2 regions of the Shewanella sp. 433 genome follow, and region 2 is predicted to be linked to the other one. Evidence: riboswitches for the same ligand, from Rfam matches in the RefSeq annotation. Region 2 holds a riboswitch; the other holds the start of a gene.
The links. Region 2 has a riboswitch for lysine ahead of AC5YB1_RS12885 (Na+/H+ antiporter NhaC family protein). Riboswitches for the same ligand answer to the same signal wherever they lie in the genome.
Positions count from the first base shown of each region.

Region 1: another riboswitch for lysine. It lies ahead of lysC (lysine-sensitive aspartokinase 3); the one in region 2 lies ahead of AC5YB1_RS12885 (Na+/H+ antiporter NhaC family protein).

Region 1 is NZ_CM181703.1:1,025,814-1,035,264, reverse strand. Features, by position in the region: gene rluA (bifunctional tRNA pseudouridine(32) synthase/23S rRNA pseudouridine(746) synthase RluA) at 1-260, shown strand, start outside; gene asnC (transcriptional regulator AsnC) at 391-852, shown strand; gene AC5YB1_RS04685 (succinylglutamate desuccinylase/aspartoacylase family protein) at 979-2,085, opposite strand; gene lysC (lysine-sensitive aspartokinase 3) at 2,082-3,440, opposite strand; lysine riboswitch at 3,572-3,748, opposite strand; gene AC5YB1_RS04675 (DUF3293 domain-containing protein) at 3,870-4,097, opposite strand; gene arcA (two-component system response regulator ArcA) at 4,880-5,599, shown strand; gene AC5YB1_RS04665 (alpha/beta hydrolase) at 5,912-6,925, opposite strand; gene AC5YB1_RS04660 (hypothetical protein) at 7,003-7,146, shown strand; gene AC5YB1_RS04655 (S9 family peptidase) at 7,255-9,451, opposite strand, start outside.
Region 2 is NZ_CM181703.1:2,922,374-2,931,824, reverse strand. Features, by position in the region: gene tsaA (tRNA (N6-threonylcarbamoyladenosine(37)-N6)-methyltransferase TrmO) at 1-344, opposite strand, end outside; gene rcsF (Rcs stress response system protein RcsF) at 453-839, opposite strand; gene AC5YB1_RS12900 (H-NS histone family protein) at 2,408-2,800, opposite strand; gene AC5YB1_RS12895 (electron transfer flavoprotein subunit beta/FixA family protein) at 3,130-3,879, shown strand; gene AC5YB1_RS12890 (electron transfer flavoprotein subunit alpha/FixB family protein) at 3,879-4,802, shown strand; lysine riboswitch at 4,952-5,168, shown strand; gene AC5YB1_RS12885 (Na+/H+ antiporter NhaC family protein) at 5,247-6,815, shown strand; gene AC5YB1_RS12880 (M3 family metallopeptidase) at 6,897-9,029, opposite strand; gene AC5YB1_RS12875 (thymidine kinase) at 9,299-9,451, shown strand, end outside.

The sequences.
Region 1 (9,451 bases), 1.9 Mb from region 2:
AAGTGATAAGCCGCGCGAAACGCTCAACCTTGGTTAAGCTCACTCCTATTACTGGCCGCTCTCACCAATTGCGAGTACATATGATGGCCTTGGGACACCCCATTCTTGGCGACAATTTTTATGCCGATGCATTAGCCAAACGACTCGCTCCCAGATTACTGCTGCATGCCCAATCGCTAACCATTAACCACCCTTACAGCGGTGAGCCGATGACCTTTAGCACTGACATCCCTTTTGCAACGCCTAGCGAACAGCAATAGTGACTCATGGCACCCTAACTAGGCTGTTGTTAACTATTGAAATTGGCATTAATTGAGCTAAAAAGTTAGCCGTTACGCAAAAAATATCGTAGATTAGCAAACAATATTAATCATAGAGCGGTATTGACTAGTGGATAGTTCATTTCAACGTGATCAATTAGATAATCAAATTCTGTCGGCATTAATGCAAGAGGCTCGCACCCCTTTTGCCGAGCTTGCTAAGCGATTTGGTGTCAGTGCTGGCACCATTCATGTGCGAGTAGAGAAGATGAAGCAAGCGGGCATCATCACTGGCGCACAGATCACCGTCAACCCTAAGGCGCTCGGCTACGATGTGTGCTGTTTTATCGGCATTAACCTAAAGAGCGCCGGTGACTACCCTGCCGCCATCGCTAAGCTTAATGCGTTAGAAGAGGTGACCGAAGCCTATTACACCACAGGCAACTACAGTATTTTTGTCAAAGTGATGTGTCAGTCTATCGATGGTTTGCAGCATGTGCTGATTAACCGCATTCAATCTATTGATGAAATCCAATCCACCGAAACCTTAATTAGCCTACAAAACCCGATTATTCGCGCCGTTAAGCCATAAGGCTTACCAACAACGTAGCAGCGATGCCCACGATACCTAGTACCAACATCTGGCATCGCTAGCGCCTAAAACCCATGACGCTTTATACCTCAAATTCCTATGATTCAAAAGCCTAAGACCTATGCGTTACAGCTCAAATACATGGGTCATCACTTTATACAGCTCGGTGCCTTGATAAACCGAGGCCGAAGCAAAATGCAAAATCGGCACGCAGGCTTGCGATAAGCATAAAGGGGTTAATGCAGAGCTATTGCCATACTGATCCACCCGCAAAATAGTCGCTAAAGGCGAACCTGCGGCTAATGGCTCGCCTAACTTGGCCGTATACTCCACCATGCCACCCATGGGGGAATGGTATTTTTTATAGTCACGAAGATAACAGCCATATCGCGCCATTTTAGCGGGCATAATGGGGTCGGCAACCACACCGCGATGACTCAAATACGCCATGATCCCGTCGGCATCGAGGCGTGCATCGGCAAGATCGATATGCTCTTGCGAGCCCAGCTCCAAGGTAAACGCAGAGACAGGTACCGCTAATTCTCGCCCCTGCGCTGCTAGGTACTGACACAATTGCCACCATGGATAAAATATTGATTCATCCATTGCCCCACCAAACTCATTAGGCATAAATAGCGTGTGGGCTATCGAAAATAGCCTCGCGGCCTCACTATCATATTCGGGACAATACAGATGTTTGCAGGCCTTGGGCCCAGTGTGCAGATCCAACACGATATCCGCTTGATGCCCTAAATGTTGCAGAGTGACCGCTTGGCGATGCCCCGTCGTCACGCCCCACTCATGCTGTAGACGCTGCTGACAGCTATCAATCAACATGGCGCGATAAGCCGCCACCAAGGCGCTATCGTCTAACTCGGCATGCTGTCGATACCAAGCGGCCATATCGATATGATGATGTAAGTATTCGCGATTCCAATTCACCCCGGTTATCGGGTCAAAACGCCCAAGGGTAAACTCACCACTTTTTTGGTTAATCCCCAAAGGATTGGCGAGTGGCACCAAGGTGACACTGCCAAGCAACTCGCAGTTTTCCAGTTGCTGCATTAACTGGTAAATAACTGCATTGCCCTGCACCTCGGCGCCATGCACATTCGCCTGAATATAGACACTCGGCCCACGAATAACGGCTGGCGTAAACTGAAAAATGGGCAACTCGAGATCTTGCCCTGTCGCCAATTCGCCAATTTTCAACGTGCTACGGCTCGGTTTCATCGTTCGCCTTCAAACAGATTTTCATGTAGCGAACGTACCACCTGCGCCGCCTCACTTTCGGCGACCAATACACATAAGTTGTGTGGGCTGGCCCCTTGGCAGATCATGCGCACATTATGTGGCTCTAGCACCTCAAACACTCGGCGGCACACCCCTGGTGTAGAGGCAATTTTATTACCCACTATCGCCACTAAGGCTAAATTATCTTCCACACGCACCCGGCAATGCTGCGACAGTTCTTGTAATAGCGCTTCGCTGAGCAAATGATTGCCAGCCGAATCTGAGCCCGTTTTATCTAAGGTCAGCGATACGTTAACTTCCGATGTTGTGATCAAATCGACACTTATTTTGTGCCTTGCTAGCGTAGCAAAGGTCTCCGCCAAGAAACCTTGCGCATGCAGCATCTGCAAACTGTGTAGATTCAGTAAGGTTTGATCGCGGCGCACGGCCACGGCGCGGTAAATAGGCTCATCACTCACTTGATGACGTATCCAAGTACCGCCACGTTCAGGCGCTTTGCTCGAACCCACAAACACCTGAATTTTTTGCCTTACCGCAGGTAAAATGGTCGCAGGATGTAGCACCTTAGCGCCAAACGTCGCCATTTCAGCAGCTTCATTAAAACTAATTTCAGCGATGGGCTGTGCATTGGGGGCCAAGCGCGGATCGGTAGTGTAAATCCCGGCCACATCGGTCCAAATTTCGACCGCTGATGCCCTAAGCGCCTCGGCCAATAACGCCGCCGAGTAATCGCTACCGCCGCGCCCTAAGGTCGTAGTGGCACCCTGCGCATCGGCACCAATAAAACCTTGAGTCACAATACGCTGCTCGGCCAGCAGCGGGGCTAAATGCGCCGCACATAAGGCTTCAACCTGCTCAATTTGAGGCTCGGCACGGCCAAAATGACTGTCGGTGCGCATCACTTGGCGCACATCAAAGGCTGACGCCACCTCACCTTTTTCACGCAGCACAGCAGCAAATAGCGCCGCAGAACATTGCTCTCCTTGCGCTAACAACTCGTCCATGGTCGCTTTGCAACGTTCACGGCTCAGTGACTCACTTAACATATCAATACGACTGAGCACGCTATCGAGGTGAGCGGCAACCTCAGCTGGACGACCGAGTCGGTCAAGGATTTGATATTGGATTGAGGCAATCTGCTTGAGCAGTTGTTGACGCTGCTCATCATCGAGTTGCGCTTGAGTCAACGCCACCAATAGGTTGGTGACGCCGCTTGAGGCACTCACGACCACAATACGTGTATTAGGATTGGCAATAATGATGTCGGCACAACGACTCATTGCTGGATAATCAGCAACGGATGTACCACCGAATTTAGCGACAACAATCGACATTAGCCCACCTCAACGAGATTGAAGCGGTTACAAGACACGACAAGAATAGATAACATGATAAACCTCCGAACTGACTTCGTTCGAAGAGCCTGGTGCAAAGATTACGCACCCCAAGATGGGAAATAGCGATCACCACCAGAAGCTCTCCACCAAAAAACAGGTGACAATCGACAGGATTCAGCCATATCGACCGATAAACAAACGAAACCAAACACTTGTCTATCTCGGCGTTAATCTCCATCATAAGCAATCGTCAGAGTTTGGCCTCTTCATGCTTACTACCTAGTTAACGCTCCTCTTCTGTATCTCAAGCGTATTGACGCAGTAAGATGGTTGAAAATTAGCAAATACCCGCCTAATAAGTCAACGATATTTATTCAATATGAGTAAATATTATTTCAAGGTCACTACCACCTTAGTAAAACAAGATTAAGATTGAATATCGGGTAACTCATTGACTAGACGCACCCGTGCTGAAAAAGCGCCTATGGTCAGCTCGGGATAACTAAGCAGGCAAGGCACCAATTGTAACTGGTCGCCCTCGACAAAATAGATCGCATTTTGGTTAAACTGTGTGCCCAATGCCACCGCTAATGGCTTTTCTATCGGGACAGCCCAGCTTTTTTCCATATGACGGCGATCATAAGAGGCCCCGATGATGGCGCGATAAGGACGCTTAAGTTCGATGATATGTCGCTGTAATTGACTATCTAACTAACAGACGATTTTGAGGCGCTGACAACAGTTCGCCCCTGGGGTTGTACGCCGTAAGAATGGCAAAGGATAAAGCCGGAGAAAACCCTTGGGTCAATAGAAATTGGGTATGCTGATAACTGTGCCAAAAATGGTCATCTATACTACTCATTCGCCGAGCATTCCTAAATTAGCGTACGATAATTATAGCTAAATCATCTTATCTGCCTAGAACAAACAGATTATATCTCTGTTAAATTATAATTAATGACCATAAAATCAAAAGATTAGCCATAAAAAATTGATTAACATCAAATCTAAGCGTAAATTTGTTAACATTTCATTTGTTAACAAATGACTAAAACGAGTACAATACGTCGGTTGATTCACTTCCACTCGTCAAGCATGAACAACTTTTGTTACGCCATGTCTAAATCACTGTAATGAAAAGTTGTCAATTTCCTATAGATATGAGCGATTTTGTCGCTTTTAATATTGAAACTTGAAAATTTCAATAGTTAAAGGAACTATTTCCTACTATTGTTAATCGTAGTGGATACAATTAGCGCATCTTTTTCAATAAAGAGATACGCATACTTTACTAATCATGAAGTGCGTTGCGGTTTCAGTCGTTTTAGTGAAAGCACCTACGTGACTCGGTAATTTTCAACACGACAAGTCAGGGCGCAACCCGCACAGCGCGCCTATGGTTAGCACAGATGTAAACAAATATTAGGTAGATAAATATGCAAAATCCGCACATTCTGATCGTAGAAGATGAAGCCGTTACCCGGAACACGCTAAGAAGTATTTTCGAGGCTGAAGGATATGTGGTAACTGAAGCCAATGACGGCGCAGAAATGCATAAAGCAATGCAAGAAAACAAGATCAATCTCGTCGTTATGGATATTAATCTTCCTGGCAAGAATGGTCTTTTGTTGGCTCGTGAACTTCGTGAAATAAACAATATCGGCTTAATCTTCCTAACGGGCCGTGATAACGAAGTTGACAAGATCTTGGGACTTGAAATTGGTGCAGATGATTATATCACTAAGCCATTCAACCCACGTGAGCTAACAATTCGTGCACGTAATTTGTTAACCCGTGTGAATAGCACAGGTGTAGAAACAGAAGAAAAGAGCGCGGTAGAATATTACCGTTTCAACGGCTGGAGCTTAGAAATTAACAGCCGTTCATTGGTTAGCCCACAGGGCGAGTCATACAAGCTTCCACGCAGTGAATTCCGTGCGATGCTTCACTTCGTTGAAAACCCAGGTAAGATCCTGACTCGTGCAGACTTACTGATGAAGATGACCGGCCGTGAGCTTAAGCCACATGACCGTACGGTTGACGTCACGATTCGTCGTATCCGTAAGCACTTTGAGAGCTTACCAGATACGCCAGAAATCATCGCGACAATCCACGGTGAAGGTTACCGCTTCTGTGGTAATTTAGAAGACGCATAAGCCTACGCTTATGTTATTCAATGAAAAAGCCAGTCTCACGACTGGCTTTTTTTGTGCTCGGAACACTTATGCCGCTGTGGGCTAGACTTCGAATCCAGCTCGATATCATTTCAATCCGGCCGAGTGGCTTTTGGATATGCTGATTTGAAGCTAAAACTTCATGGTTATCCATCGCCTGCCCTGCGATATCTGCAGCACATTTTTGGTTAGATCAGCGAAATCTAACTTAGTATTTATAGACGAAAAACAGGGATTATGAGTACGGTTGACCCTGTCCCAATATTTGCGATTAGCGTCATATTGCAGACCAAGTTACTCCGTAACTACGGTTTGCAACCAGTCCTGTAGCTGCTGTAATTCTTGATTATTAAACATCACTAGACCAGCATGTGTCCTCCTCTGGGAAAAATGTAACTGCAGGTTTGGCGATTGTAAATGGCTAAAGTAACTTGCTGGAGCTATCGAATCTTGCTCTGATGCTATCAATAAAGTGGGTGTATTTGAACGGGTCAATAAAGGGGCTATTGCCGTATCTTGAAGAGTTATATTGCGTTGCTGCAAAACGGTATCTGTGATCTGGCGTAATTGCTGTTCGCTCAATATTCGGTAATACCATGAATATTCCTGTGCGACGTAATTCTTTAACCCGGTACTAAAGTCATGCATAGGCGCAATTAATACTTGTCCAGTAATGTTCTGTCGTCTTGCGCTAATTTGCGCAGCGACATTGGCGCCAAGTGAATGCCCCAATAAATACACAGGCCCAATTATTTGCTGCTCAGCAAGCAGTAGTTCGATTAACTGGCTAATAATTTTTGCGTCAAGCTTACCATCAATAGCGACCGGTCCTGTCGCTGCACCATGACCCTGTAAGTCTGGTACTATCACCTGAAAACCTAAACTGCGTAGAGCAAAAGCATTGATGATCATTGCACTTTTGTCAGCAGAAAAACCATGCAGTAATACCCAAGTGCCTTTGAAACGTTGCTGTGGAGGGTTTAGGTCTAGTCTGACCTCTTCTCGTTTTGATGAGACAACATGAAGATTAAAATAAGCTTTACTATAGAGGTTAACCCCCGGTGGCTCTGTCGTAGGATCGCCCTCAACAAATATCGGATCTGCAATAAGGTACTCGGTGCAAAAGGAGTGCTGAGGTAAACAAAAATTATCGATGGCAAAATCAAGTGCACTTACGAAGTTGTCCGTCCCATTTTCACGTAGAGAATATTGTTTATCTAACGCATTGTTTATTTTTGACTCTGCCAAAGTGGCACATCCTTGTAACAGTGCTAAACATAGTAACACTGTGGCTTTGATATAAAACATCCTGTTTTCCGCGAGTAAGGTGAATATCGGCTGGAATAAGTGAATAATCAAACCAACCATTACAAAACAATAACATAATGTGGTTATGGCCTCGACTCAACCAATATATCGAATTTGGCGCCTTTGTTGGTGGCGCAGGGCTTGAGCTCATAGAAGAAGAAAAAGGAAAACAAGAAATTAAAAAGCTAAAACTGGCTAAAAAGGGCATCTGCAGTAAATAAGAATTAGTGATTCCTTTCCCCAAATAGCCCTGTGACTTATATCAAACCACAGGGCTTGTTGTTCTAACGCAGCGCTAAAAATTCCAGCTTGCCGCTTAGAACTTATCGTTAACTTTTCTGTTTCAGTTGTTTATCTAAGAAATCGGCCAGCGAGCGGTATAGATGCGTTCTCACTTTCTCGCCGCGCATCGAGTGCTTAGAGCCGGGGTAGTCGATCATCTGAAACAGCTTGCCCTCATCTTGCAGCGCCTTATAAACCCGCGTGCTGTTTTCAAACAACACATTGTCATCGGCCATGCCATGATACATCAATAATCCCGACTGATAATCTTTGACATAAGGCAGTACACTGCTGGCTTCATAACCTTTGGCATTGCTGCCTGGGTGCGACAAATAACGCTCGGTATAGTGGGTATCATACAAGGCCCAGTCAGTTACCGGCGCTCCCGCAATCGCGGCTTTAAAATGTGTGGGCGCTTTAAATAGGCTCATTAAGGCCATATAACCGCCGTAGCTATGACCATAAATCGCAATATTGTCATCATCGACATAATTTAAGCTACGCAAATAATCGACGCCCGCCTTTTGATCGTCAACTTCCGCTTGCCCAAGTTGCTTATAGATCACATGTTCAAACTGAGTGCCTCGATGGGCCGAGCCACGATTATCGAGCTGAAACACGATAAAGCCTTGTTGCAGCAGGTACTGGGTAAAGTAGTCTTGTTCACTCCAACTATTGACTACCAACTGAGCATGAGGGCCACCGTACACACGCACCACAACCGGATACTGCTGGGTGGCATCAAAGCCTGTGGGTTTAAAGAGACGATACTGCAAGGCTTGACCATCTTGCGCTTTTATCTGACCAAATTCAGGTAATTGCCATTGACCGAAGAAGGGATATAAGGGATGAGATTCATCGACGTTATTTTGCTCGACCCAAGCCAAGCGATCCCCTTTAGCACCATGCAGACTCACCTGCGGCGGCTGCACTAGGCTATTAAAGTAATCGAGATAAATAGGCTGATTGTCGGCAAATACCGGCCCATGCATACCCGCTCGGCGGCTAATTTGCTCTATTTCGCCTCCGGTTAAGGGCACGCGGTATAGGTGCTTTTCGATGACACAGCTTTTGCGGCCAGTAAAGTAGACCCAGCCAGCCTGCTCATCGACATATTCCACCTCATCGACCACCCAAGCTCCTTTGGTAAGTTGCTTAATAAGCTTACCTTGCAGATCAAATAGGTACAGATGATTAAAACCATCACGCTCCGAGGCCCAAACCAGTTGTGGCTGCTGTTTCAAGAAATGCAGGTCGTTGTTTAAATTCACCCAAGCCTTACTGCGCTCTTTGATAACCGTTGTGGGTGCCGCGGTACCGTTTAAAGCGGCAATGCGTAGGTCTAAGGTCTGTTGATCGCGGCTTTGCCACTGAAATGACACATGCTGACTATCTGGCAGCCACTTAACCCGAGGCAGGTAGCTATCTGGGGTTTGGCCGATATCAATCCAGCGTACCTTGTTATCTTCAATATTGACCACACCCAGTTCGATACTGACATTATTTTTGCCCGCATAAGGGTAGCGTTGCTCGGTAAGCTTGATGCCATCGGCATAAATTTCGTTGCGAGTCACCAACTCGACAGCCGACTCGTCGATACGGGTAAAGGCAATAGCCGACTCATCCGGCGCCCACCAATAACCAGTCATGCGGTCCATCTCTTCTTGCGCGACAAACTCGGCCATCGCATTTTTAATTGCGCCACCACCATCTTGGGTTAATGCGGTTAATTGGCGAGTCTCGAGGTTAAGCACATACAAGTTTTGCTCGCGCACAAACGACACAAAATGCCCCTTGGGCGACAATCTGGCGTCGGTAATAAAGCCCTCACCGGTTGGCAACACTTCCACCTTGGCATCGGCAAGCGAGTAGTAATACAAGGCACCAGACGCTGGGATCAATATGGCTTGGCTGTCATCGGCCCAGAAATACTCCATGATCCCTTGACCATAAATGCGTTGACGCTCGCGGCGGGCCTTTTCTTCGTCCGACAGTTCGCCACTTTTAAGGCGATCGGCATTGAGCAAGATATCTTGCTCGCCGGTGGCCACATCCATCTGCCATAGGTCATATAAATATTGGTCGTCGACCCGCCCTGCAAGGTAAGTCACCCGTTGACCGTCGGGAGACAAGGTTAATCCCCGCGGACTACTGCCAGCCAATGCCGGCGAGGCATACAAGCGCTCGACCGTTAATGCTGCCTTACCACCTTGGGGTTGATTAAGCTCGGCTTGCGCCGCAGAT
Region 2 (9,451 bases):
TTTTGCTGGTGGATCCCATGCAGTTTCACTACTGATTGCCCGATGCCGTTAGGGCGAAACGTGGAGCGGGTGGCAAACACCCCTAGCTTTTCATTGCCGCCTAATCTTGGCGGTCTAACTGTGGTTTTCCAGCCTTGAGCTAAGTTTTCATGAAAGCTAAATAGCAGCCAAATATGCGAGTATTGCTCTAATCCACGCACGGTATCGATATGATTAAATGGAGGTTGTAGTTCGACAAACCCTCTAGCGGCACTCACCAATCCTGGTTGTCTTGGAATGCCAAATTTTTGTTTATAAGGGGTGTGGCAGATGGCCACAGCCTGAATTTTGCTGCTAAAAGTCATTCTACTCGCTCGGTTAAGCGTAAGATAATATGAAGCTTGGCTTCATCGGTTAGGGGAGCTTAAGCCTGATGCAATAGGCTTAAGCTTACGTTGGTTCATGCCTTGGTTTTATTTGTCTGTGTTGGTTTGAGTCAGAATTGCTTGGCCTACGCACAGGGTTTGAGTTACGCAGGTTTTGCTGGGTTGGTCAAACATCACACACCGTTTAATGATCAGACCATTGGCACCTTTATCGGCGGCGGCGTAGCGCGCTGCGGTGCGTGCTGCACTTAATGATGCAGGCGCATCATTTGAACGTTCTTGGCAAGACTCGCCCTCGACCATACCTTTAAGTTCATAAGGCACTGTTGGCTCAGTTCCCTCTTGATAGAGGGTAACCTCTCCCACTTTAAAATAGTCGTTAATGGCTTGGCCATCTAAATTGCTATTAAAAGTGTATTCACTGGCGCAACCAGCAAGGAGCAAAGCAAATAGGGTAAGGGTCATCTTTTTCATGCTAAAGGCCTGTTTATGTTGAGGCTGTACAGTGTAAATTCGCCATTCACACTGTACTGTTTAAGAGGGAAATACTACCGCTTTAGTGACGCTTGATAAAGTTGTAGTTGGTGATTGTTGCCATCTATTTAACGATAAGGGAAATACACTGGCATAAATGAGTGTGGTAAATATCCTTAACGAGTCAATCTGTGCTTAGGGTGGTTAGGTTTTATGCCTAATGATGCACCAGCGTACTGTGTAGCGACAGTAAACACCATAATCCGTTTTTTCAGCATCGAGCATCGCAGGTGTCTTTTATGAACGGGATAAATGAGTTGACTATAAATACCATTATAATAGTGCTCTTCGTTCCCAAGTGTACATGTTTCTTTGATGTTGGCTCTGGTTGAATATTCGTTAAAACGGTTATTGGTGATAGTTTAATATTGGCAGGAGTAAACGGTTTTGGCCTACGAGGAACGATGCTACCTTGTAGTCTTAGTCATGGGTAAACAAGATTAACAGCTGCAGTTTTAGTCAATACTTGAACCATCATCATTGAGTTGAATGAAATAGGGAGTCATTGGCTTTGAAAGCAGGAAATAAACTAATGGCTATGAGCATCACCAATAACCTAGTCACTGTATCTCTGGGGTGAAAAATAAGTTTGATTTACTGCTTAAAGCTCTTTGTTTAGGGGTGAATATTGGTAAACAATACGACCTTGTTGTTGAGTGACATGTCGCGAGTGTTAGACGCGATGCACTGGCACTCAAGTAACTATACTAACCATAATGACTACAAATCATAATTAACGATATCCCCCTCATTTTTATGCGTGTATTAAAACGCTTGTACTTTCGCAATTAGATGATACTTCATCAATGGAGAGTTGTTGTTGGGGCTAAGGACTGATGAATCGGCATTTGGGGATCGTTATCGCGGGTCATTATAGTGGATAGCTATTTGCTGTGAAATACTTGCAGAGAGTGACTTATGTTCAGTATTTCAGTCATCAAAGTATAATGAATTTAGGCTATTCATATTAAAGATAAACCGTCTTTACTACGGTATCGATAACAAGGATATGTAGTCTGTCCTTAACCTAAGTTAAATGTGGAAGTTATCAGTTAATTGAACTTGCACAATGCCGTTAGCAATGTAATTTGCTCTTGCTGTATTTGTATTCGGCATATTCAGTTGTGTAGAACGCAGCATAAGTTTAACGGAGCTTTAGTCGTCATCGCTTAAGTGTTTTACCTCTACTTATCAATTGCTTATCTTTTCTTGTTAAGTGGGGAACACTATATTACCGCGACTCAAAGTCATTTTTGTCGCAGTGGTATTGATATGGAGATAGGGCGATAAGATGTAAGACTAAATGGGCCAGTTAAATCGTTAACGAGTCAATCAGGAGATACTAAGTAGAGTTAATCTATCTAGTCTAGATATCATAGAGGAGAGATTAATATTAGCTTTCACTTAAAGTTGACCCTGATTACAACAAAGCCAACACATCAAGTGTTGGCTTTGTTATGTATTGCCAGAGTCAATATAGGTATCTATTCTGGCGATATCGCAACTTACTAGATCAGAAACTCTTCTAAGCTGCGGCCTTTTTCTAGTTCGTTTTTAAATACGGTTGGCGTGCGGCCTTGTCCAGTCCAAGTGATGGTTTCACCATCGACTTCGATTTTATATTTAGGCGGACGTGGTGCGCGTTTTTTAGGAGCAGTTTTAACCGCAACAGCGCCTAAATCATCAACCGATAAACCGACGGCTTCCATCTGAAGACGGATCTCTTCAATTTTGGCATTACGCTCAGCCATCGCAGCGCTTTCTTCTTCTGCCTGCTTCTCTTTTTCGGTAATAATCTTTTCTAGTTTGCTAGCGACATCTTTTAAATCTTCTACAGATAACTCTTTTACCGCAGCTTTAAAACGACGGCCGTGTGTCAATATATCTAGAAATTCGCTCATATTATTGGTGTCCTGCTTAAATATAATTGTAAATAGGCTTATCACTGATAATAATAGAAACTAATATCCGCTTAATCAAACGAATTAAATAATTATTTTGCTATATATTGTAATTTTATTAATGCAGAGCCAAATTGCATTAAAATTGATATGAAAAAGTGAACGTAATCACTTTTATATTGGTGTTTTGTTGTCATTTTCTGTTTGTAGATTTCTCGTTGCGTTCTTGTTGACGTTAACGTCAACAGCACGTAAAGTGGCTTAAGTTTGTGATAGTTTTGCTATGCACTTTTTTATTCAACATAAAAAGATGGTAAGAAGGAAGCCTTATGAAAGTATTGGTGCCAGTTAAACGCGTCGTCGATGCCAATGTGAAAGTCAGGGTGAATGCTGACAATAGCAATGTCGATACCGCAAATCTTAAAATGGCGATTAACCCATTTTGTGAAATTGCTGTAGAAGAAGCGGTTCGGTTAAAAGAAGCGGGTATTGTCACTGAAATCGTCGTGGCAACCATAGGCCCTAAGGCTGCACAAGAGCAATTGCGCACCGCTATGGCGTTAGGCGCTGATCGTGGTGTGCATGTGGAAACCGACGAAGCACTTGAACCGCTGTCGATTGCCAAGTTACTCAATGCGATTCAGACTCAAGAGCAAGCACAGCTTATTTTACTGGGCAAGCAATCTATTGATGGCGATAACAATCAGACAGGTCAGATGCTGGCAGCATTGGCAGGCATGCCACAAGCGACTTTTGCTTCTGAGGTGAAGGTTGAGGGAGAAACTGTCTTGGTGACACGTGAAATTGACGGCGGACTACAATCGCTGAAAATGCCACTGCCAGCCATCATTACGACAGATCTACGTTTAAATGAGCCTCGTTACGCCAAATTACCCAATATCATGAAAGCGAAACGTAAACCACTAGAGACAATAACGGTCGAGAGTCTTGGTGTTGAGCTAAAGTCACATCAAACCGTACTAAAAGTCACTCCACCTGCACAGCGTAAGGCGGGCGTGATGGTGGCTTCTGTTGAGGAGCTGGTTGAAAAGCTAAAAAATGAAGCGAAGGTGATCTAATGGCGATTCTAGTAATAGCAGAACATGATAACGCGAGTTTAAAACTAGACACGGCTAAAGTGGTTTCGTGTGCACAACAAATTGGTCGCGATGTAGACTTATTAGTCGCAGGTGAAAACTGTGCACCAGTGGTCGAGGCTGCTAAGCAATTGAGCGGTGTGCGCAGTGTATTAGTGGCAGACAATGCGGCTTATGCCCACGGTATCGCCGAGAACTTAGGGGCACTAGTGGTCTCTATCGCCAACGATTATCAACATATTTTGGCTTCAGCATCGAGTTTAGGTAAAGATGTTTTACCGCGCGTAGCAGCCTTACTTGATGTGTCGCAACTGTCTGAAGTGGTTGAAGTTGTCAGTGAAGATACCTTTGTTCGGCCAATCTATGCAGGCAGTGCCATGGCTACCGTGCAGAGTGTAGATGCCATCAAAGTGATGACGGTGCGCGTGAGTGCATTTGACGCTGTGAGTAATGATGGCGCGGCAGCCGAGCAGACCCTTGGTGGTGTTTTTACCAGTAATGTTGAATTTGTTTCACAAACATTGACCGAATCAGAGCGCCCAGATTTAGGCGCGGCATCGGTTGTGGTGTCGGGCGGTCGTGCAATGGGCAGTGCTGAGAATTTTGCAATGTTAGAGCAACTTGCCGATAAACTGGGGGGGGCTTTAGGGGCATCTCGTGCAGCAGTAGATGCGGGCTATGTGCCTAACGATCTGCAAGTTGGGCAAACCGGTAAGATTGTTGCCCCAGATCTGTACATTGCTGTTGGTATTTCGGGCGCGATTCAACACTTGGCAGGGATGAAAGACTCTAAGGTGATTGTGGCCATCAACAAGGATCCAGAGGCGCCTATTTTCCAAGTGGCCGATTATGGTTTAGAAGCGGATCTGTTTGATGCAGTACCTAAGTTAGTAGAGCTTCTTTAGTAAGTTGTAAACACTTGGTGAATATCTTGGTGTTCATTTAAAACTTAGTGTGATATAGATCACGTTGGCCGGCTTTGAGGTAGCATCCTTAAAGCCGCTTGTGTTTCTATGTGCGTCACGCCTGCCGATAGTGAAATTGGTCAGGCGTCCTGAGACGTAGAGGTGCATTAAATATTAGTAGTATTCGTTAGGGTGATGCCGTACAGCGAATAGGAAAGGATTTAATGCCGAAGTGGTCGAGTTCATCAAAGCTCACTGCTGGGGCTGTCATCGAATAGAGGCAGCACTGCCATAGTGCTTTTTATCCGGAATGATAAAAAGAAGGTATACCGACAACTGGTATCACTATGGAGCGCTACTGATAGGACAGGTGTAATATCTTTTGCTATATCCCACCAGTTCAGTTGCCCTCCATTCGTAATTTAACGAAGACAATATAAAACAATGACGACTTTGAGTTACGCCGATTCGGCGCTTTCCTTGCTGCCCCCTGTGGTGGCTATTTTGCTGGCGATTTTTACTCGTCGAGTATTACTTTCGCTTGGGGTGGGGATCCTACTTGGGGCTGTGCTTATCACCGATTATTCCTTCGGTGACACGGGACAATATCTCGCTAAGCAGGTGACGGGGTTATTTTGGGCCGATGGCGCCCTCAATAGTTGGAATGTCTATCTGCTTGGGTTCCTTATCTTGTTGGGGATGATCACCGCATTGATCACTGTCAGCGGCGCTGCTAAGGCGTTTGCCAATTGGGCACGTCAGCATATTCGCAATAAACGTGATGCTAAGCTATTGACCATGTTTTTAGGTTGCGTGGTATTTATTGACGATTATTTTAATAGCTTAGTTGTCGGCAGCGTGGCAAGGCCGTTAACCGATCGCTATTACATTTCACGCAGTAAATTGGCCTACCTGCTGGATTCGACCGCAGCGCCTATCTGTGTTATCTCACCCGTGTCGAGTTGGGGGGCATATATTATTGCGCTGATTGGCGGCATTTTAACGGCACATGGTTTTGCTGATACAGGGCATCTAAGCGTGTTCATTCAGATGATCCCGATGAACTTCTACGCTATCTTTGCGCTGTTACTCCTATTGTGTGTCGCCTTTATGGGGCTCGATGTTGGCCCGATGCGTCAGCATGAGCTTAACGCCCAAAAAGGTCATCTTTATGATGAGTCTAAAGGATTACCACCTGGAGCCAATAGCGATCTGCCTGAGGCCGATTCGGGTAAAATATCAGGGCTATTTTTACCCATCACAGTACTCGTTGGCGCCACTATCTATTATATGGTCAGCAGCGGAGCAGACGCGTTAGCCGCGGATAACTTGCCATTTACCTTAATTGGCGCCTTTGAAAAAACCGATGTGGCTTCATCACTGTTTTTTGGGGCGATCATTGGCCTAGTGGCCACATTGCTGTTAGTTCTCAGTCAAGGTTTAGATAAATCATTAATCCTTAAAGGGATGATAGCAGGTGCACGTTCTATGTTACCTGCTATCTATATCTTACTGTTTGCTTGGACCATTGCCGGTGTGATTGGTCAGATGGAAACGGGTAAATATATGGCCAGCCTAGCCACAGGTAATATCCCCTTTGCGTTACTGCCTGCGGTATTATTTATTCTGGCCGGATTGACCGCGTTTTCAACGGGGACTAGCTGGGGCACGTTCGGCATCATGTTGCCGATTGCCGCCGATATGGCCATGGGCACGCACACCAATATGATGCTTCCCATGCTGGCTGCAGTATTAGCGGGTGCGGTATTTGGCGATCATTGCTCACCGATCTCCGATACCACTATTTTGTCGTCAACAGGCGCTAATTGTCATCACATTGACCATGTATTAACTCAGCTACCTTACGCGCTTATTGTGGCAGGGATAAGCTTAGGTGGCTATGTGGTGCTCGGCTTTACCGAATCGCTGGCTGCAGGCTTAGGTGCCAGTAGTGTGCTGTTTGTGATAAGTGTGGTTGTACTTCGCTATCAAGCTGCTAAACCAACGATATAATCATGAGCCGCTAAGGCGAAATCAGTGATAAAAAATGCCGCTAATCATAGCGGCATTTTTATGGGCGTTGCATGAGTTGCTTTAGTTTAAACCGCGTCGCTTAAGTAGCGCTTCTGTTGTAGGCGCTTGCCCTCGGAATGCTTTGTAGGCTTCCATCGGTGGCACGCTGTTGCCCACTTCGCGTATCGTCTTGCGGTACTTCATGCCAATGTCGCGATTTAGACCACCTTGGGTCTGTACATAAGCAAAAGCATCTGCCGCTAAGATCTCACTCCACATGTAGGCATAATAGCTAGCTGAATATCCACCTGGGAAGGCATGAGCAAAATAAGTGGATTTGTAACGTGGTGGAACGGCAGCGATATTGATGCCATGTTTTTCCAGCGCTTTAGCTTCGAAACTCGCTACATCTTGTAATGGTGCGTCTGCAGGTAGTGAATGCCACTCTAAATCTACTAATGCGGCTGCCATATACTCCAGCGTATCGAAACCTTGATTGAAGCTGCGTGATTTAAGTAATTTCTGCAGCAGTTCATCAGGGATCACTTCACCTGTCTCATAGTGTTTAGCATAGTTAGCTAACACTTTTGGATGGGCAGCCCAATCTTCTTCGAAGGTTGATGGGAACTCGACAAAATCACGCGAGACCGCAGTGCCTGAAAGGCTAGGGTAGGTGACCTTAGAGAACATGCCGTGAGTACCATGGCCCAATTCGTGGAACATAGTGGTCACTTCATCGTAGCTCACAAAAGTGGCTTCACCCTCTGGTGCCTTTTTGATGTTCATCACGTTAACGACAACCGGCTTACTGTTGAGCAGTTTTGATTGCGCTACAAATGAGCTCATCCATGCACCGCCACGCTTACCTTCACGGGCAAAGTAATCGCCGTAGAAAATAGCCATCGAAGTCCCATCTGCATCAAACATCTCATAGGCTTTTACATCTTCATGATACACAGGAAGATCGGGGCGCGGCTTAAAGGTGACGCCGTAAAGCGATTCAAGCGTGAAAAATACGCCGTCAGTCAATACTCGATTGAACTCGAAATAAGGCTTGATGGAGCTTTCATCAAGATTAAACTTTTCTTGACGTACCTTTTCGGCGTAAAAGGCCCAATCCCATGGCGCTAGAGTAAAATCGCCACCGGTTTTATTGATCATCGCCTGAATATCGTCGGCTTCTTTTTGAGTGTTAGCGACAACAGCTGGCACCATAGAGCCAAACATTTGGTAAACCGCTTCGGGATTTTTAGCCATTTGCGGTGCTAGGCGATAGTCAGCCCAGCTCTTGTAACCTAGCAACTCAGCGCGTTCGGCGCGAAGTTGTGCGAGGCGAGCAACAAGTGAAGCGGTTTCGTTTTCACCACTCATCCCTCGAGTTGATGAGGCTTGCCATACTCGTTGGCGTAACTGACGGTTTTCAAGTTTAGCTAATACAGGTTGGCGCGTAGTATTGGTGATACTAAGCAGGTATTTGCCTTCATGGCCTTGAGCCGCTGCATCGGCTTTAGCAGCGCGAATTTCACTGTCAGACAAGCCCGCTAATTGATTGACATCATCAATAACCACCGCAATCTCTTTGGTCAGGCGCATTAGGCGCTGGCTAAATTCATTGGTCAGTGTCGATTGTTCTTCATTTAAGACGCGAATTTTTGCTTTTTGCTCATCGGTCAATTTGGCACCAGCCATCACAAAGCGTTGGTGATAAACCTCGATAAGACGCACTTCTTCATTCGTCAAACCTAAGCTATTGCGCTGTTGATAGAGGCTGTCGATACGGGCAAATAATGGCGCGTTAAGGTGAATATTATCGGAATGAGCGGCCATTTTAGGCGCCATTTCACCTTGGATTTTGCGCAGTGTTGGGTTGCTATCTGTACCCGCTAAGTTATAGAACACCTTTGAAGCACGGTTCAGCAGTTCGCCACTGGTTTCTAATGCAACTATGGTGTTTTCAAATGTCGGCGCCGCGCTATTATTGGCAATCGTGAGTACTTGTTGATAATGCTCTTTGATACCTTGATCTAGTGCGGGCTGAAAATGTTCATCTTTGATGATGTTAAAATCGGGCGCTTGGTATTGCAGCGAACTGGCTTGCATTAATGGGTTTTGAGTTTGCACCGCTGCGGCAGCAGGCGCTTGAGTTTCATTGAGTGAGCAGCCTGTAAGGGCAATGGTGGCCGCGATTGACGCAGCAAGTAATGTTTTGCGCATGTTTATAAAAACCTTCAATTGTTGTTTTGTTATTATTTATACACGTCCAACGTAGCAAAGCTGGGTTAAAATTGTCTGAAATGACGATAAGTTTGCTAAGTTGTTTTACTCAAATGTAATGGGCAACAATACCATTATTTGGCTTTGCGAGGGAAGAGTCTGGGATGTTTTCTAGCTCACAAGAGCGCAAATTGGGTTAGTTTATAGCTACGAAACACGATTAATTAGTGTTAAAATCTGCGCTCAAAATAATCATAGGAATAACTCAGTTGGCGCAGCTCTATTTTTACTACTCTGCGATGAACGCAGGTAAGTCGACCTCTTTACTTCAGTCATCTTATAATTATCGCGAGCGCGGTATGCACACTTTGGTGATGACAGCGTCGATTGACGATCGCTATGGCATTGGTAAAGTGGCGTCA